3 regions of the Bradyrhizobium sp. SUTN9-2 genome follow, and region 3 is predicted to be linked to each of the others. Evidence: predicted binding sites of a transcription regulator. Region 3 holds the regulator's gene; each other region holds the start of a gene.
What was found. The regulator LexA, encoded in region 3, represses DNA repair genes until DNA is damaged. The targets are predictions, from matches to a motif close to TGTTCNNNNTGTGTTCNG.
Positions count from the first base shown of each region.

Region 1: a site for LexA is predicted at 3,849-3,866, ahead of XF30_RS20470 (single-stranded DNA-binding protein). Genes of this name have one in related genera too.
Region 2: a site for LexA is predicted at 2,849-2,866, ahead of XF30_RS32715 (PA0069 family radical SAM protein). Genes of this name have one in related genera too.

Region 1 covers NZ_LAXE01000001.1:4,386,870-4,393,525, forward strand. The annotation lists gene uvrA (excinuclease ABC subunit UvrA) at 1-611, opposite strand, end outside; gene XF30_RS20455 (outer membrane protein) at 886-1,641, opposite strand; gene XF30_RS20460 (outer membrane protein) at 1,863-2,561, opposite strand; gene XF30_RS20465 (outer membrane protein) at 2,801-3,583, opposite strand; gene XF30_RS20470 (single-stranded DNA-binding protein) at 4,021-4,515, shown strand; gene gyrA (DNA gyrase subunit A) at 4,875-6,656, shown strand, end outside.
Region 2 covers NZ_LAXE01000001.1:7,054,938-7,061,593, forward strand. The annotation lists gene XF30_RS32700 (glycosyltransferase family 39 protein) at 1-3, opposite strand, end outside; gene rnhB (ribonuclease HII) at 249-1,106, opposite strand; gene XF30_RS32710 (VOC family protein) at 1,184-1,639, opposite strand; gene XF30_RS32715 (PA0069 family radical SAM protein) at 1,664-2,827, opposite strand; gene XF30_RS32720 (phosphoketolase family protein) at 3,038-5,452, shown strand; gene XF30_RS32725 (acetate/propionate family kinase) at 5,455-6,627, shown strand.
Region 3 covers NZ_LAXE01000001.1:4,271,672-4,278,327, forward strand. The annotation lists gene XF30_RS19865 (nuclear transport factor 2 family protein) at 1-10, shown strand, start outside; gene XF30_RS19870 (ComEC/Rec2 family competence protein) at 134-2,413, shown strand; gene XF30_RS19875 (GAF domain-containing protein) at 2,420-3,361, opposite strand; gene XF30_RS19880 (hypothetical protein) at 3,579-4,013, opposite strand; gene lexA (transcriptional repressor LexA) at 4,399-5,100, opposite strand; gene XF30_RS19890 (molybdopterin molybdotransferase MoeA) at 5,277-6,485, opposite strand; gene XF30_RS19895 (hypothetical protein) at 6,617-6,656, shown strand, end outside.

The DNA.
Region 1 (6,656 bases), 120 kb from region 3:
GCCAGCTCATGGAAGGTGCCGTCGATCTTGACGCGCTGAAAGCCCTTCTTGAGCCATTCGGCGAGCTCCTTCCTGTACTCGCCCTTGCGGCCGCGCACGACGGGGGCGAGCAGATAGAGGCGGGTGCCCTCGGGCAACGCCAGCACGCGGTCGACCATCTGCGAGACGGTCTGGCTCTCGATCGGCAGGCCCGTGGCCGGCGAATAGGGCACGCCGACGCGGGCCCAGAGCAGGCGCATGTAGTCGTAGATCTCGGTGACGGTGCCGACGGTCGAGCGCGGGTTCTTCGACGTCGTCTTCTGCTCGATCGAGATCGCCGGCGACAGGCCGTCGATCTGGTCGACGTCGGGCTTCTGCATCATCTCCAGGAACTGGCGGGCATAGGCCGACAGCGATTCGACGTAGCGGCGCTGGCCCTCGGCATAGATGGTGTCGAAGGCGAGCGAGGATTTGCCGGAGCCGGATAGCCCGGTGAACACCACCAGCTTGTCGCGGGGAATCTCGACGTCGATATTCTTGAGGTTGTGCTCGCGCGCGCCGCGGATCGTAATTGCGCGCAGGCTGGAGCCCGCGTTCTGTTGTTGGCGCTTCGCCTTGATCACTTCATCCATCCGAGTTGCCCTCAAGGAAGCCCAAAGGTGCGCGATCGCGCCAACAAAAAAGGCGCGCTGCGCCCGGAACCGGGATCGGCGCCGATGGGTATGGCAGCGAACGTAGGAAGAACGGCGGCGGATTTCCAGTGGGACTTGCGAATCGTCAACGGATTGTTGGCGTGCTGGCGGGATCTGGCAGCAGGAACGCGCGGAACCGCTCGCGGAGCACCCAGCCAAAACAAAAAGGCCGGCGCGAGGCCGGCCTTTCGTGACGATGTGACGTCGATCGTGATCAGTACTTCGCGACCACCGGGCCACCGAAGGTGTAGTTGAGTCGAACGGTAGCCATGTCCACGTCCTGCTTGATGCTGTCGGTGCGAGTGGTCACGCCGAGGAAGGTGAAGGTCTCGTTGTGCCTGCCCATGAACAGGTGGTTGTATTCGACAGCGACCGACCAGTTCGGGGCGAAGCCGAATTCTATGCCGGTGCCGACGGTACCGCCCCAGCGCGTTTCGTTCGCGGTGTCGAGCGTGACGCCGCCAAAACTACCAGTGTACTTGTTGTGAGTGACGGCAGCGCCGCCCTTCACGTACCAAAGCACGTTGTTCCAGGCATAACCGACCTGGCCAGTGAAGAGGCCAATGGCGTCGATCCTGGTCTCGTTCACCAGCGGCGCGAGCGCGGCAGGCGAGCTGATGTTCGAACCCTTCAGGTCAGCCCAGTCGCCCTGGGCTTCGAGACCGAATACCCAGTTGGCGGACTGCCAGCGATAACCGATCTGGCCGCCGACGAGTGCGCCGGTCGCATTGTGACAACCTTCGGCCACCGCCGGAGCGACCACGAAGGGGCCGACACTGGTGAGATCCCAACAGTTGCGGCTCCAGCCACCGCCGGCGTTGGCGCCGAGGTAGAAACCGCTCCAGTTGTACACCGCGATCGGTGCCACCGGAGCCTTGGTGTAGGGGCGGGCCGCCAAATCGGCGGCCGAGGCCGGTGCCAACGCGCTGAGTGCGAACAAGCTGGCCGAAGCCAGCAAAAGCTTCTTCATATCCATTCCCCACTTCCATTTCTCATTCCGGTCTTCCGGAAAGCGGAAGAGCAGCGGACTTATGACCCAAGCAACGTCATTGCTTTACACCATTGAAGCCAAAGGTTGTGTCACCTAGAGGTCACATCCCTCCGAAAACGCGAGCGAACGGGCGGCCGCAACAAACAAAAAAGCCGGCGCGAGGCCGGCCTTTCGTGACGATGATGCGTCAGAGACGAAGCTCAGTACTTGGCGACGACCGGGCCGCCGAAGTGGTAGTTCACGCCGACCTGCACGGTGTGGAGGTCGAGAGTGCCGGTGTTGACCGGGAAGACGCCCGAGAAGTAGGTCTCGCCGCCCAGGCTGCGATAGAGGTACTCGCCCTTGACCGACCAGTTCGGAGCAAACATCGCCTCGACGCCCGCGCCGACCGTCCAGCCCGAATGGAACTGGCTCTCCGAGAGGCTCAGAACAGGGGGCGCGCTGACGCTGATCTTGTTGTTGATCCAGGCGTAACCACCCGTGGCGTACAGCAGGACGCTCGGGGAAGCGAGCCAGCCGATGCGACCACGCACGGTGCCGAGCGCGTCGATACGCGAACTGACCGTCGTGGGAACGAGGGCGCCACCAAAATCAACAAGACCGGTCGCCGAGGCGTTTACGTCAGCCCACGCGCCATCAGCTTCGATGCCGAACACGACGTTGGAGGTCTGCCAGTTGTAGCCAACGGTGCCGCCGACGAAACCGCCCTGCATGCGCGGATCATCGGAGCTGTTTTCCCAGGCGCCGCCGCCGACGATACCGAGATAGAAGCCGGTCCAGTTGTAGACCGAGGCCACAGGCGCGGGGGCCTTGGTGTAGGGGCGGGCTGCCAGATCAGCAGCCGAAGCGGGGGCCGCAATGGCGAATACACAGGCCGAAGCCAACAAAACCTTCTTCATTTTCAACTTAATCCCAGTCCCAGTTTCTGTTGTTGCGTTCCGTGGCGGAAGGGCAGCGGACTCAAACGGCCCAACTGACGCCGTCTTTACACCACCAAAGCCGCAAGTTGTGTCTCCGAAAAGCCACAACAGTCCAAAAGGTGATGGTTACTGACTTATTTACGTCCAGGCATGTGCCGAAAAAAAGAAGGGCCGGCGCAGGGCCGGCCCTTCCATTTGCTCGCGAAATGAGAGGGATATCAGTACCTCGCGACCAGCGGGCCGCCGAAGCGATAGTTCAAGCGGACCAGACCCATGTCGACGTCCTGACTGATGCGATCGCTCCCGAAGGCAACGCCCGCAGGCGTCGTGAAGGCGATCGTGCGGTCGCCGAGGAAGATGTGGTTGTACTCGACGCCGAGCGTCCAGTTCGGAGCAAATCCGAATTCCAAGCCGGCGCCAACGGTGCCGCCCCAGCGGGTCTCGCGAGCCGACGCCAGCAGCGTGCCGGCGCCAGGCGTGCCAGGAGCGGCATAGACGTCGTACTTGTCCCCGACTACGGCGGCGCCGCCCTTCACATAGAGCAGCACGTTGTTCCAGGCATAACCGACCTGGCCCGTGATCAGGCCAAAAGCATCGATGTGAGAGCGGTTACGATCACCGGTGACCAAAGCGCTTCCAGGGAAGAGGAGGCTGACGTTGTCCCCCGAGAAGTCAGCCCAGTTGCCCTGGCCCTCGAGGCCGAACACCCAATTGGCCGACTGCCAGCGGTAGCCGATCTGACCACCGACCGTGCCGCCGGTCGCATCGTGACAGCCTTCAGCCACCAGAACGCCCGTGACCGGGGTCACGAAGTCCCAGCACTTGCGGCTCGTGCCGCCGCCGCCGTTGACGCCGATGTAGAAGCCGCTCCAGTCGTAAACCGCGGCGACCGCCGGGGCCGGAGCCTTGGTGTAGGGACGCGCAGCCATATCCGCCGCGCTTGCCGGAGCCGACAGCCCCAATGCCATTGCACTGATTACGCCGAAAAGAATCTTATTCATTGCAGTCTCCCCAAGTTTCGTCCGCTTCATGAAAGTCCCTGAAGCGGCTGATCAGACGCGACACCCATATGAATCAATTCCAAGGCAAAGGTAGCCTAAGGAAAGGGCAGAGTCCGTCTCCGGAAAGCCACACTCGCCAGACTATTGACAGGTTCCATCTTGATGAATGTTAAGAGTTTTTTCCTATTCAAGGGAACTCGAAAAGGTTCCATTCGGGGCTGACGTTTTTCGCGGGACGCGGGAAAATGTCTGCCCGCCCATGATGAAGAACAAATCTGGAACAAACGTGCGCGCGATGCTATATGTGGGGATAACCTTGGGGGTGGCAGGCTGATCGGTGTCCGCAAGCGTATAGGGTCGCCCTAGCGGGCGCAGAGGAACGCGGGCAGCGGATTCGCCCTTTTGAGATTCAGTGGCATTCGGAGTGGAGAGCGGCGATGGCGGGAAGCGTCAACAAGGTCATTCTGGTTGGAAATCTCGGCAAGGATCCCGAAATCCGCCGCACCCAGGACGGGCGGCCGATCGCGAATTTGAGCATCGCGACCTCGGAGACCTGGCGCGACAAGAACACCGGCGAGCGCAAGGAGAAGACCGAATGGCATCGCGTCGTGATCTTCTCTGAGCCGCTTTGCAAGATCGTCGAACAGTATCTGAAGAAGGGCGCAAAGGTTTACATCGAAGGCGCGCTCCAGACCCGCAAGTACACCGACCAGAGCGGCGTCGAGAAATACTCGACCGAGGTCGTGCTGCAGGGCTTCAACTCAACGCTGACGATGCTGGACGGCCGCGGTGGCGGCGGCGGAGGTGGCAGCTTCGGCGACGAGCCGGGCGGCGACTTCGGCTCCTCCGGACCCGTCAGCAGCGCGCCGCGCCGTCCCGTTGCCGCCGGCGGCGGCCGCAACAGCGACATGGACGACGATATCCCGTTCTGAGAGGGCGGGATTACTCGACGGAGATGCGGCGGCAACCTCGGCGCCGCTTGCGCCTCCCCGTCAGGAGACATTCCTAATTGACTGAACGGGCTCGGATTTTCCGGGCCCGCTTCATGTGTGGGGTGAGATTCGTATCAAGCCGGGCAAAACGGGCTGACCGGAGGCCCCTTGACGCGTGTTCAGGCCGGCGTTGCGGGCGTTCATGAAGGGCCGATTCCGGGGGCGTGCAGGGCGCTGTTCCGAAGCCGTAAGTTATTGGAAGAATAAGCGGAAAAAGGACTTTCCGAGGGCGGTCAGGGTGGTTATCCGACCCCGGATGCGCTATATGATTCCCAGACAAACCCTCACCGGATTTCCCCTTGGCTGACGACGATAACAAGCCCGGCGACCAGCCGGCGCACCCCTCGGACATTCGCCCCGTTTCGATCTACGAGGAGATGAAGAAGTCCTACCTCGATTACGCCATGAGCGTGATCGTGGCGCGTGCGCTGCCCGATGCCCGCGACGGGTTGAAGCCGGTCCATCGCCGCATCCTGTTCGCGATGAACAATCGCGGCGATACCCCGGATAAGAAGCACAAGAAGTCCGCCGGTGCCGTCGGCGAGGTCATGGGTAAGTACCACCCGCATGGCGACCAGGCGATCTACGACGCCTTGGTGCGCATGGCGCAGGACTTCTCGATGCGCGCGCCCTTGATAGACGGGCAGGGCAATTTCGGCTCGGTCGACGGCGATCCCCCGGCGGCGATGCGCTACACCGAGTCGCGCCTGACCAAGATCGCGCTGAAGCTGCTCGAGGACATCGACGACGATACGGTCGACTTCCAGGACAATTACGACGGCTCCGAAAGGGAGCCGGTGGTGCTGCCCGCCCGGTTCCCGAACCTCCTGGTCAACGGCGCCGGTGGCATCGCGGTCGGCATGGCCACCAACATCCCGCCGCACAATCTCGGCGAGGTGATCGACGCCTGCGTCGCGCTGATCGACAATCCGGCGCTGACGATCGACGAGCTCAACGCCATCATCCCGGGGCCTGATTTCCCGACCGGCGGCATCATTCTCGGACGCCAGGGCATCCGCAGCGCCTATCATCTCGGCCGCGGCTCCATCGTGATGCGCGGCAAGGTCACCTTCGAGACGCTCCGGAAAGAACGCGAGGCGATCGTCATCACCGAGATCCCGTATCAGGTGAACAAGGCGACGATGGTCGAGCGCATCGCCGAGCTCTACAAGGAAAAGAAGATCGAAGGCATCTCCGACCTGCGCGACGAGTCCGACCGCGACGGCTACCGCGTCGTCGTCGAGCTCAAGCGCGATGCCGTGCCCGACGTGGTACTGAACCAGCTCTACAAGTTCACGCCGCTGCAAACGAGCTTCGGCGTCAACGCCGTCGCGCTCGATTCCGGCCGTCCGCAGACCATGAACCTGAAGGACATGCTGACGATCTTCGTCGGCTTCCGCGAGCAGGTCGTGACCCGCCGGACCAAATACAAGCTGCGCAAGGCGCGCGAGCGCGCGCACGAGCAGGTCGGCCTCGCCATCGCGGTCGCCAATATCGACGAGATCATCAAGGTGATCCGGCACTCGCCGACGCCGGCCGCCGCCCGCGAGACCCTGATGACCCGCGACTGGGCCGCGCGCGACGTCGAGGACATCATCACGCTGATCGACGATCCCCGTCACCGCATCAACGAAGACGGGACGATCCGCCTCTCGCTGGAGCAGGCGAGGGCGATCCTGGAGCTGCGCCTGGCACGCCTCACCGCGCTCGGCCGCGACGAGATCGGCGAGGAGCTGTCCAAGCTCGCCGGCGAGATCAGCGATTATCTCGACATCCTGCGCTCGCGCGGGCGCATCCTCGACATCATCAAGACCGAGCTTGCCGAGGTGAAGACCGAGTTCGCCACGCCCCGCCGCACCGTGATCATGGAGCAGGAGGGCGAGGTCGAGGACGAGGACCTGATCCAGCGCGAGGACATGGTTGTCACGGTCTCGCACGCCGGCTACGTCAAGCGCGTGCCGCTGTCGGCCTACCGGGCGCAGCGCCGCGGCGGCAAGGGCCGCTCCGGCATGCAGACCCGCGACGAGGATTTCGTCAGCCGGCTCTTCGTCGCCTCGACCCATACTCCGGTGCTGTTCTTC
Region 2 (6,656 bases), 2.8 Mb from region 3:
CATGCAACGTCCGAAGGTGCAGCCAACCCGTCCAGCCGGCCCTATTCGCTCACGTCTGTTTTGATAAAGGGCGTCACGGGTTGTGGCAACCGCCGCAGTTCGTCATGCCCGGGCTTGTCCCGCCTGCGCGGCCGAAGCCGCTTCGGCGCGGCGAAGGCCCGGGCATCCACGTTCTTCGTGCCGCTGGTAAGACGTGGGTGGCCGGGTCAAGCCCGGCCATGACGGATGGGAAAGCTGTAGGAGGATCGCTAGAGATTTACGGAAGCGTCGATCTCGACGCTCGCCTCCACCTGCACCTCGACCTCGGTGACCGAGAACAGATCCTGCACCGGCTCGACGGTCCAGGGCATGTGCTTGGCGCGGGCGGCGGCGACGGGAGCGAAGAAGCTGCGGTGGTGGATGGAAGGGCCGAGGCGATCAAGCGCGTCGAGATGCTCGGGGACGGCATAGCCCTTGTGCTGCTCGAAGCCGTAGCCCGGGCAGTCCTGCGCCAGTGCGCACATCAAGCGATCCCGGGTGACCTTGGCGACGATGGAGGCCGCGGCGATCGACAGCACGATACCGTCGCCGCCGATCACGGCCTCGCAGTCGCATGCGGTGTCGAGCCGGTCGCGGCCGTCGACGAAGACGTGCCTAGGCGCCTCGGGCAGGGCCACCACGGCGCGCTTCAGCGCCCACAGCGAGGCGCGCAGGATGTTGTCGCGGTCGATTCGCGCCGGCGAGGCGACGGCGACCGAGACCTGCGCGGTGGCGCAGATCTTGTCGAACAGCTTTTCGCGCTCCTCGGCGGTCAGGCGCTTGGAATCGTCGATGCCGCGGGGAATCCGGTCGGGATCGAGAATCACCGCGGCGGCCACCACGGGGCCTGCGAGCGGGCCGCGGCCAGCCTCGTCGCAGCCCGCGACCGGCCAGACGCCGCGCTTGATCAGCACGCGCTCGCGGCGGAAGCTGGGGGCAGCAACGGCAATGATGCCTTTCCTACCGGCAGGAACCTTCGCAGCATCGGCCGCAGATATCTTTGCCGCCTTGGCGGGCACAGCCTTCGGCGCGGCCTTTTTCTTCGGCGCGGCTTTGGCTGGGGTCTTGGCGGAGGGGTCCCGAATCATGGCCGGGATCGTGCGCCAGGGGGCTTCGCCAGCGCAACCGGGAACCCACGATATTCCCGTTATTCAGGCCGCCCGCCCTACTCCGCCAGATGCACCCGCCGGTCCTCGCCCACCTCGATGCCGGGTGCGACCACGACTTCCCAGACATGTGCATCGGGATCGGCAAAATAGCCGCAATAGCCGCCGTAATCGGTCGCGTGCGCCGCCTTCAGCAAGGTGGCCCCCTTCTCGACGGCGAATGCCAGCACCTCGTCGACCTCCTCGCGGGTCACGCAATTCCAGGCGAGCGTCATGCCGCGAAAGGTGGTGGGCCTCGGCTGGTCCTCCAAGGACGCGTCCGCGGCGAGCCGATCCCAGTGATAAAGCGCGAGCACCGGACCGCCGGTGTCGTAGAACGCAACCGCCTCGCCGGTCTCCTTCAGCCGGCGCGAGAAACCGAGCGCGTCGTAAAAGGCGATGCTGGCGCGGATGTCGTTCACACCGAGCGTGATGACGGTCAGCCGCGGCATCGGCACAGCGAGTTCCTTGAGCATGCGACACCTCTTGCACGTGTCCGCTCAAAACAGGCTGAGCTGATCACCGTTCCGCTTCGGCCGCGCAAAGTGATCAATGGTCAGCTTGGAGCGCCGCTTGTTGAGGCCGAGTCGCTCGCAGGCGATCTCGAAGCGGCGGCCGATGGTCCAGGCCATCGGTCCGGTGCCCTTCATCCGCTCGCCCCATTTGGCGTCGTAGTCGCGCCCGCCGCGCATGTCTCGGATCAGGGTGAAGACGTGGCGATAGCGGTCCGGATAGTTCGCCATCAGCCATTCGCGGAAGAGATCGCGCACCTCCAGCGGCAGCCGCAGCAGCACATAGGCGGCTTCCTTGACCCCGGCATGGGCGGCGGCATCGAGGATGCGCTCGATCTCGGAATCGTTCAGTGCGGGGATCACGGGCGCGACCATTACCGTGGTGGGAATGCCGGCGTCCGAGAGCTGCTTGAGCGCCTCCAGCCGTTTCGGCGGCGTCGAGGCCCGCGGCTCCATGGTGCGCGCCAGCTTCGGATCGAGCGAGGTGACCGAGATCGCGACCTTGGCGAGGTTGCGCTTGGCCATCCGCTGGAGAATGTCGATGTCGCGCAGCACCAGCGCCGACTTGGTGACGATGCCGACGGGATGCCCTGCGCGCTCCAGCACTTCCAAAATGCCGCGCATGATTTTGCGCTCGCGCTCGATCGGCTGGTAGGGATCGGTGTTGGTGCCGATCGCGATCATCCGCGGCTCGTAGCCGGGAGCCGCAAGCTCCTTCTCGAGCAGCGAAGGCGCCTCGGGCTTCACGAACAGTTTTGACTCGAAGTCGAGCCCCGGCGACAGGCCGAGATAGGCGTGGGTCGGCCGCGCGAAGCAATAGACGCAGCCGTGCTCGCAGCCGCGATAGGGATTGATCGAGCGGTCGAAACCGATGTCGGGGGAATCGTTGCGGGTGATCACCTTGCGTGAGGTGTCGATGGCGACACTCGTCTTGAACGGCGGCAGCTCGTCGAGGCTCTGCCAGCCGTCGTCGAAAGCGACGCGCGCCTCGGCCTCGTAACGGCCGCTGGCGTTGGACTGCGCGCCCCGCCCTCGCCGTCGGGCGCGGTCGATGGCGACGCCAAGCTCGGGGAAATCTGAAGGCGCACCCGCCGGCTCGGAGGGCGCCGTGACCGGCGGGTGCTTGAGAGCATGAGAGGATGCTGGACTCATGCAGCCAAGATAGCACGACATAGGAACAAATCAAGAACACAAACCAAAAACGTGAAAACAACCCCATGCACAGTAGAGCTGCCCAAACTTCGCGCGCCTGCCTTTGACCTCACGCAACACGGCCGTCACGACCATCCCGTTTCATGCCCGACGGATCGATCGCCCCGGAACCGGGTTGGTGACGATCGCGAAGTGAAGGTCGGCAGGAACATGACAATCCAACAAAAAACGGCCGAAGCGAGCAGCGACCTCGATCTGCTCGATCGCTATTGGCGCGCCGCCAACTACCTCTCGGTCGGGCAAATCTACCTGCTCGACAATCCGCTGCTCCGCGAGCCGCTGCGGCCCGAGCACATCAAGCCGCGTCTGCTGGGTCATTGGGGCACGACGCCGGGCCTGAACTTCATCTACGCCCATCTCAACCGCGTCATCCGGGCGCTCGATGTCAGCGTGATCTATGTCTGCGGTCCCGGCCATGGCGGTCCGGGCATGGTCGCCAACACTTATCTCGAAGGCAGCTACAGCGAGATCTATCCCGAGATCGCGCGCGATGCGGATGGATTGCGCAAGCTGTTTCGGCAGTTCTCCTTCCCCGGCGGCATTCCGAGCCATGCGGCACCGGAAACGCCCGGCTCGATTCACGAAGGCGGCGAGCTTGGCTATGCGCTGGTGCACGCCTATGGCGCCGCATTCGACAATCCGGATTTGATCGTCGCCTGCGTGGTCGGCGACGGCGAGGCCGAGACCGGCCCGCTCGCTGCGTCCTGGCACTCCAACAAGTTCCTGAACCCCGCCCATGACGGCGCAGTGCTGCCGATCCTGCATCTCAACGGCTACAAGATCGCCAACCCCACCGTGCTCGGGCGGATGCAGGACGCGGAGATCCGCGACCTTTTCCGCGGGTTCGGCCATGAGCCGCTGTTCGTCAGCGGCGACGATCCCAAATTGATGCACCAGGCCATGGCCGATGCGCTCGACGTTGCATTCGCCAGCATCCGCTCGATCCAGCAACATGCCCGCGACGGTCGCACAAGCGTCGAGCGGCCGCGCTGGCCGATGATCGTGCTGCGCAGCCCGAAGGGCTGGACCGGCCCGAAGGAGGTCGACGGCAAGAAGGTCGAGGGCTTTTGGCGCGCGCATCAAGTGCCAGTCGCAGGCTGCCGCGAGAACCCGGCGCATCTCAAGGTGCTCGAAGACTGGATGCGCAGTTACGAGCCGGAAAAGCTGTTCGATGGCAACGGCGTGCTCATTGCCGAGCTTCAGACGCTTGCGCCCGACGGCATCAGGCGCATGGGCGCCAATCCACATGCCAATGGCGGCGTGCTGAAGAAGGAGCTGAAGCTGCCCGACTTCCGCAGCTTCGCGATCGAGGTGCCGCAACCCGGCGAGGTCGTGGCGGAAGCGACGCGCGAGCTCGGCAAATTCCTGCGCGATGTCATCCGCCTCAACGCGAAGGAGCGCAACTTCCGCATCATGGGCCCGGACGAGACGGCATCGAACCGGCTCGACGCCGTGTTCGAAGCCACCGAACGCGTCTGGATGGAGCCCACCGAGCCTTACGACGTGCACCTCGCCCAGGACGGCCGCGTCATGGAGGTGCTGAGCGAGCATCTCTGCCAGGGCTGGCTGGAGGGCTATCTGCTCACCGGACGGCACGGCTTCTTCTCCTGCTACGAGGCCTTCATCCACATCGTGGATTCCATGTTCAACCAACACGCCAAATGGCTGAAGGTGACGCGGGAGCTGCCGTGGCGGCGTCCGATCGCCTCGCTCAATTATCTGCTGACCTCGCATGTCTGGCGCCAGGACCATAACGGCTTCAGCCATCAGGACCCCGGTTTCGTCGATCTCGTCGCCAACAAGAAGGCCGACATCGTCCGCATCTACTTCCCGCCGGACGCCAATACGCTGCTGTGGATCGCCGACCACTGCCTGCGCACCTATAACCGCATCAACGTAATCGTCGCCGGCAAGCAGCCGGCGCCGCAATGGCTGTCGATGCAGGACGCGGCGACGCATTGCGATGCCGGCATCGGCATCTGGACCTGGGCGGGCACGGAGGACGGAAAGGGCGAGCCCGACGTCGTCATGGCCTGCGCCGGCGACGTGCCGACGCTGGAGACGCTCGCTGCCGTCGACCTCCTACGCAAGGCGCTGCCGGACTTGAAGATCCGCGTCGTCAACGTCGTCGACCTCATGACGCTGCAGCCGAGGGAGCAGCATCCGCACGGCCTGTCCGACCGCGACTTCGACAGCCTGTTCACGCGCGACAAGCCTGTGATCTTTGCCTATCACGGCTATCCCTATCTCATTCACCGGCTGACCTATAATCGCACCAACCATGCCGGCATGCATGTACGCGGCTTTGCCGAGGAGGGCACCACGACGACGCCCTTCGACATGGTCGTGCTCAACGAACTCGACCGCTACCACCTCGCGATCGAGGCGATCGAACGGGTGCCGGGACTGGCGACCAAGGCCGCTCAGGTGAAGCAGCAATTCCGCGACAGGCTGATCGAACACTCCCGTTATGTCCGCGAGCACGGTGAAGACATGCCTGAAATACGTGACTGGGTCTGGCAGAACAGCGCCGGCGGCATCACGCCGGCCGAGGCCGGCGACTAGCGATGCCGGACACGGTCCTCGTCCTCAACTCGGGATCGTCGAGCATCAAGTTCGGCCTGTTCGATGTCGCGGCGGCCGAGCCCGCCCTGCTCTGCAAGGGCCTGCTGGACGAGCACGAGGCCAAACCCCGGCTGGTGGTGAAGGGCCCCACGGGCGAAGACCTGTTCGAGACAAGCAATCAGGCGCCTGACGGAGCCCGCGGCCATCTGTTCGCGGACGTGCTCACCTTCATCGAGGACCGGTTCGGTGGACGCAGCCTGCGGGCCATCGGCCATCGCATCGTCCACGGCGGGCCGGATTATTCAGGCCCGGAGGTCCTGACAGACGACATCATTGCGAAACTGGAGGCCTTGACGCCGCTGGCGCCGCTGCACCAGCCGCGCTGCCTCGCGCCGGTGCGCACACTGGCGGCGATCCGGCCCGGGCTGACGCAGATCGCGTGTTTCGACACCGCCTTCCATCACGGCCTCGCGCCGCCGGCGAGCCGCTTCGCCATTCCCCGGCGATTCGAGGCGCGTGGGATCAGGCGCTACGGCTTTCACGGCCTTTCGTTCGAATATGTCGCGGGACGCCTGGCCGAGATCGCGCCGGAGCTCGTGGCCAAGCGCACTGTCATCGCGCATCTCGGCAATGGCGCCAGCCTCTGCGCCCTGCGCGATGGCCACAGCATCGACACCACGATGGGGCTGACGCCGCTCGACGGCCTCGTGATGGGCACGCGCTGCGGTGCGATCGATCCGGGCGTGCTGCTCTATCTGCAACAGCACGAGAACATGTCGGTCGAGAATGTCCAGCACCTGCTCTATCGCGAGTCAGGCCTGTTCGGCGTCTCAGGGATATCCGCCGACATGCGCACGCTGCTGGCGAGCCGCGAGGCTGCGGCGCGTGAGGCCGTCGACCTCTTCACGTTCCGTGCGGCGCAGCAGGTCGCGATGATGGCGACCACGCTCGGCGGCCTGGACTGCCTGATCTTCACCGGTGGCATCGGCGAGCACGCCAAGGAGATCCGCGGCGCGATCGGCGAGCGTCTCGCCTGGATGGGCGTGCGCATCGACGCCGCAAGCAACGATGCCGCGCGCGAGCGCATCAACGGCAACGACAGCATGGTCGAGGTCTTCGTCATCCCCACCAACGAAGAGATGATGATCGCGCGCCATTGCGCGGCTCTGATCTAGGGCGTTATCCCGTTGCGAAAACACCCTCT
Region 3 (6,656 bases):
GCTGATCTAGCAACGGGCGCCAGCCCGGAGAAAAGTAGGGCGCTCTTCGCCTGTTCCCGATCCGTACCGCTATTCGTGCAGCCGCACGGTCCGGTAGCCTCCGCAGCCGTCGCGTATCGTAAGGTGCAGGGGAATGGCGGAGCCGGGCCGGCCAGGACGGTCCCAGGGAGTTGCCGGGACGTGGCCGGTCGGCCGCGCCGCCCCGGCCGGCGGCTTGGCGCCAGCGGGCCTCGGCATCTGGCCGGCGATCATCGAGACGCTGCGCCAATGGGCTCGGGGCGAGGCCGGGCCTGGCCGGCTGTTGCCGTGGGTGCCGGTCGCCTTCGGCGGCGGCATTGCGCTTTATTTCGCCGCCGATCATGAGCCGGTGCTGTTGGTGGTTGCCGCCACAGCCATCGCGCTGATGCTCGGCGCGGTGCTGCTCCGGCGGAGCCGGCTGTTTGCGCCCGCCATCATGCTCGCGGCGGTCGCGGCTGGTTTTGCCGTGGCGACCTGGAAGACCGCGCGTATCGCGCACACCGTTTTGGCAAAACCGCTCTATTCGGTGTCGCTGTCGGGCTTCGTGGAAGCGCGCGACATCCGCGAGCGCACCGATCGCTTCGTGCTGCGCGTCAGCGCGATGGAGGCGCAGCGCAGCGACGTCAAGCTCGAGCGCGTCCGCCTCTCGGTGCGCAAGGGCACGGCGCCTGAGGTTGGCAGCTTCGTGCAGCTGAAGGCGCGGCTGCTCCCGCCGATCTCGCCGGTGCGCCCCGGCAGCTATGATTTCTCGCGCGACATGTTCTTCCAGGGCATCGGCGCCTCCGGCTTCGTGATGGGCGCGATCACGGCGTCCACACCGCCGGATGGCGGCGGCCTGCGGCTGCGCTATGCCGCCTTCATGCAGGGCCTGCGCGACGCGATCGACGCGCGCATCCGCGCAACGCTCGAAGGCGACAACCGCGCGATTGCGACGGCGCTGCTCACGGGGCGGCGCGATGCGATCACCGCGCCCGTGAACGATGCCATGTTCGTCTCGGGACTCGGCCATGTGCTGTCGATCTCCGGCTATCACATGGCGGTCGTCGCCGGCGTCGTCTTCTTCGCGGTGCGCGCGCTGCTGGCCTTGATCCCGGGGCTGGCGGCCGGCTCTGCCATCAAGAAATGGTCGGCCGCCGCGGCGCTGGTCGCGGCCGCGTTCTACCTGTTGCTGTCGGGCGCGGAGGTTGCGACGCAAAGATCGTTCTTCATGACGGCGGTGGTGCTGATCGCAGTGATGGTCGACCGCCGCGCCATCACCTTCCGCACGCTGGCGGTTGCCGCGCTGATCGTGCTTGCGGTCGCGCCGGAGGCGTTGGTGCATCCAAGCTTCCAGATGTCGTTTGCGGCAACGCTCGGGCTGGTGGCGCTGGTGCAGATCGGCATGCCGAACCTGCTCGCCTCGCCCGATCATTCCGCGACGGCGCGGATCGCGTTGTGGGGCGGCCGCGAGATCGCGATGCTGTTCCTGGCCTCGCTGATCGCGGGGCTCGCGACCACGCCGTACGCCGCCTTCCACTTCCATCGCGTGACCCCATACGGCGTGCTCGCCAATCTCGGCGCCATGCCGGTGGTCTCGGCGCTGGTGATGCCGGCCGGGCTGTTGGGGCTGCTCGCGGCGCCCTTCGGGCTCGACGGCGTGTTCTGGTGGTTGATGGGGATCGGCATCGAGTGGATGGTCCTGGTCGCGCGCTGGGTGGTGGCCCTGCCGGGCGCCGTCGGCCGCATTCCCGCCTTCGGGATCGCGCCGCTGATCGCAGCGAGCCTCGGGCTCATCGTGATGGGCCTGTTGCGCACGCCCTTGCGCTGGTCCGGCGCCCTGGTGCTGCTGGCAGCGATCCTCTGGGGACTGTCGGTGCGGCAGCCCGATATCCTGATTGCCGGGGATGGCGCGAGCGTCGCCGTCCGGGGCGGGGATGGGCGCTTGCAGGTGATCCGCGCCAGCAAGGACAGCTTCCTGCTGAAGGAGTGGTTGGCTGCCGATGCCGATCCGCGCGATGCCGGCAACGCCTCGTTGGCGAGCGGGGTGTCGTGTGACGAGTCCGGCTGCGTGGCGCCGCTCGCGGACGGACGACTGATCGCGTTGGCGACGCGTATCGACGCGCTGGCCGATGATTGCAGCCGCGCCGCGCTGGTGGTGACGGCGCGGCCTGCGCCACCCGATTGCGCGGCGATGGTGGTCGATCGGGCGCGTCTTGCCAGTCAGGGCGCACTGGCTCTGACGAGACGCGGCGAGGGCTTTTCGGTGCAGGCGGTGAGGACGAGGGGAGCAAGCCGTCCCTGGCTGCCGGCCGGCGCCGGCGAGGGAGATTTCGACGGCAGCCTCGTGCCGAAGGCGGCCGTGCCCCGCAACCGGGACGCAACGCCATCGGAGGCCGACTTGCAGGCCGACGATTGACGCGGATCACAAATACCAGGCCAGCACGGCGTCAAGCCTTCCGTTGCCGATAACCGGCAGGGCCACCATTCGGCTCAGCCCGGCTGCGCAGGCTTCGGAGCCGGCGATCGAGCCGTCAGAGGTGAGATCGTCGTTGAGCGCGGGCATGCCGGCGGCCCAGGCGCCGCCGATGCTGCCTTCGCCCCTGGCGATGGACTGCGCCGCATAGCGTGCGGCGAGGTCGGTCTGCGCGCTGCAATCGCCGGCGCGAAAGACCAGCGCCGAACGGTCCTCGTTCGGGACCCAGATCTCGAAGCGTCGTGCAATCGGCGTTGCCTGCGCGGAGAGGAATGTCAGAACCCAGGTCTGGTCGGTACCGGTTCGGTAGGGCACGCCGACGCCGAGATTGATCCCGACCTTGGCGGCGTCCTCCCAGCGCAGGAAACTCTTGGCGTCGTGCAAGTCCTTGATGATCAGCGGCAGGCCCGCCTTCCAGGTGCGTCCGGGCAGGCCGAAGCCGCGTGGAAATCTGGTGTGGCGGGAGTTGAATTCGAACATGTCCGCGGTGCCGTAATAGCCATCGACGAGCCCCATCTCATGCGAGAGATCAGGATCGTTGTGCCAGAGTTCGATCGCGCCGACGTGCGCCTCGTCGTCGCCACAGAACAGCACCAGCACGGCTTGCAGGAATTCGCCCGCGAACACCGGCACCGCCACGCCGCAGGTGAGGCCGGCCGCAGCGGCCTGATCGGTCCGCTTGAAATAGGAGTTGGCGAATTTCGTGAGGATGACGGGGTGGCCACAGGTCCAGGCCTTGCCGGGAAGTCCCTCGTCATATCCGAAGTGCAGCTCTTCGCTGACGGCTTTGAACGCGGACAGCCCATCGTCGTAGAGGCCGCCGCCGAATTCCAGCCGCATGCGCGTCCGGTCGGGTACCCAAAGTTCAACGACGCGAATGAAGGTCTTCATCGAGCGTGTCCGCCGCCTCAAACCACGACAGCATCGGTCATTTGGCTGCGGAGCGGACGTTCAAAATGCGGGCAGCACGGCCCAAACTTCGTGCGACGACGAGGCGCGGCGGTGGGCTCGCCGATCGAATGTCCTGAAACACAAACTTACCGGGCTCGCCGGCCTCGGCCGGCGACGGCAATTTCAATCCCGGGCTCGGCCTGTCGGCCGAAGGGCGTCAGCCGATCGGCAGGCGCGTGATCGTGGGCCGCGTGTCGGCGACGATCTGCGGCTTGTGCTCGCGCTCGGGGGCTGGCTGCGTCACCGGCAATTGCAGCACGGTCGCGCGCTGGCCTTCGACGAGCTGCGTCACCAGCACGTATTTGCCGTCGGGGAATTCGATCGCGTCATGATGGCGATCGGGAATGTGCGGGTCGATCTTGCCGAACTTGCCGACGCGAGAGTTCACGGTGCGCGTCCAGATCCAGCGGTTGTCGTAGCGGACGTTGTCGGCGAAAGCGAGCTCCGTCCCCGGCAGCAGACAGACCGCGACGGAGGGATCGGCTTCGGAAGCGAAACCGCGCGTCGAGGTGCCGCGGAAGGTTGTCGTGACGATCGTCTCGCCGACTTCGGCGGGGCGCGTCGCGACGGCATGCAGGCTGTAGTCACACATCGGGTGCTCCTCATGCTGGGATAGCGACCCGCGTCTCTTTCGAGGCGCAGGCCTCTATCAGAGTGGAAGCATACAACGCTCTGCTCGGTTATGGGCAAATCTGCGGCTCGCGTCCGCAGCGCGCGATCACATTATCTTTCCCGGATTCGATAGGAACAAACCTCGCGTCCTTGCATTCGGCCGGAGCTATCAGCACTGCCGGCACAACTCTACCGGCGAAGCAGAAATGGCTGCGCGCCTGCGCGGGGGAATGTCGCGCGGGAAGATGGACCGGACAGCCGGCGCAGAACCAGAGAAACCGTCCAGCCGGAGCGGACAAGTATCCGCTCCGATCCTGGATCGCCGATGCCGATCGAAACGCGCGCGGCGCTTGATGTTTCCCGTATCAGTACTTCCGGTAAAGCCCGATCAGCTTGCCCTGGATCTTCACGCGGTTCGGCGGAAGAATGCGGACCTCGTAGGCGGCATTGGCGGGCTCGAGCGCGATCGAGGCGCCGCGGCGGCGGAAGCGCTTGAGCGTGGCCTCCTCGTCGTCGATCAATGCCACCACGATGTCGCCGGTATTTGCGGTCTCGTTGCGCTGGATCAGCGCCATGTCGCCGTCGAGGATGCCGGCCTCGACCATCGAATCGCCGCGCACTTCGAGCGCGTAGTGTTCGCCCGAGCCGAGCATGTCCGGCGGTACGCTGATGGTGTGGCTGCGGGTCTGCAGCGCCTCGATCGGCGTGCCTGCTGCGATGCGGCCCATCACGGGCACCGCGACCGGGCGCTCGCCCTCGTCGGCGGGCGGGCTGGAGCTCGCGCGCACCTTGCCGAGGTTGCCCTCGATCACGCTCGGGGTGAAGCCGCGGCGATTGCCGGCGGCGGCCTGCAGCTCGGGCAGCTTGATCACCTCGATGGCACGGGCGCGGTTGGGCAGGCGGCGAATGAAGCCGCGCTCCTCGAGCGCAGTGATCAGGCGATGAATGCCTGACTTCGAGCGCAGGTCGAGCGCATCCTTCATCTCGTCGAAGGACGGCGGCACGCCGCTTTCCTTCAGACGTTCGCTGATGAACCGCAGAAGCTCGTATTGTTTGCGCGTCAACATCTCGACCAAAGTCCCCCGGTTGATGTCGTTCGATTCCGACACGATGAAGCCGGCACTAAGCCGCTACATCCTCGAAACAAATCATGAACGGACACTATATGTTCGATATGTGTTCCGCAACTGCTTAATTTATGGTGAACGCGGCCAAGCTCGCGGAATGCGTGTGGCTGGGCGGCTCAGACGGGCAGCCGGAGCACCTCGCAAGGCGTGCCGGCCTCGGCCTTCGGCGCGAACGGTGCGCGCAACAGAAGTACCTGTGCCGCAGCGAGATTCGCAAGAAGGGAGGAGTCCTGATGGCTGACCGGAAGGGCGACGCGCGTGCCGTCGTCGCGCTCCTCCAGCCGCGCACGCAGATAGTCCTCGCGCTGGTCGTTGGCGGCGAGATCGCGGCCCAGCACGGCGCGCTCGCGCCGATGATGAATCGCTGAACGGCCCGACAGGGCGCGAATCAAGGGGACCATGAACAGGAAGGCGCACACGTAGGACGACACGGGATTGCCGGGCAGGCCAATCACGCGCATCGCGCCTATCCGACCGTGCATCATCGGCTTGCCCGGCCGGATCGCGATCTTCCAGAACGCCATCGCGATGCCTTCGCCCTTGAGCGCCTGCTGGACCAGGTCGTGGTCGCCCACCGAGGCACCGCCGGTCGTGATCAGGATGTCGGCGCCGCTCTCGCGCGCGCGGCGGATGCCGGCGGACGTCGCCTCCAGCGTATCGGCGGCAATTCCGAGGTCGATGGTCTCGGCGCCCTCGCTGCGGGCGAGCGCATGCAGGGCATAGCCGTTGGAATAGACGATCTGGCCGCGACCAGGCGTGGTGCCCGGCATCACGAGCTCGTCGCCGGTGGCGAGAACGGCAACCCTCGGGCGGCGGATGATGGCGAGATGCGGATGATTCATTCCGGCGGCGAGGGCGAGATCGCGCTCGGTGAGGCGGATTCCCTTGCGCAGCAGCACGTCGCCTTCGCGGAAGTCGACGCCTGCAGGGCGGATGTGCCGGCCGAAAATGGCGGCTTCCTTGATCGTGACATGTTTGCCGTCGGCAGCCGTGTCCTCCTGGATCACGACGGCATCGGCGCCGTCGGGAACGACGCCGCCGGTGAAGATCCGCACGGCTTCGCCGGGGCCGACGCTTCCCGCGAACGGCCGGCCCGCCGCGACCTCGCCGACGACGGTCAACCTCGAATCGTATGCCGCGTCGGCCGTGCGCACGGCATAGCCGTCCATCGCCGACATCGCCTCCGGCGGCTGCGTGCGCCGCGCCGCGACATCGCGGGCGAGCACACGATGGTAGGCCTCGTCGAGGCAAACCATCTGTTCAGCCAGCGGCTCGACGCCGGCCAACACCGCAGCAAGCGCGTCAGAAACCGGCATCAGGGCCACGGGCGAACTCCGCAACAAATCAGGACTGGGTCGGCAAGTTCTAGCCGAGCGGAGGAGCTGAAGCAAAAGGCCTCCCTTGCCAGCCAGGAATCACACTTCCTTTTGGTCTCGACCCGGCTTATCTTCTGCCAATGACAGAACTGCTCGAAAAGGCGCTGAAGGCCGTGCGGC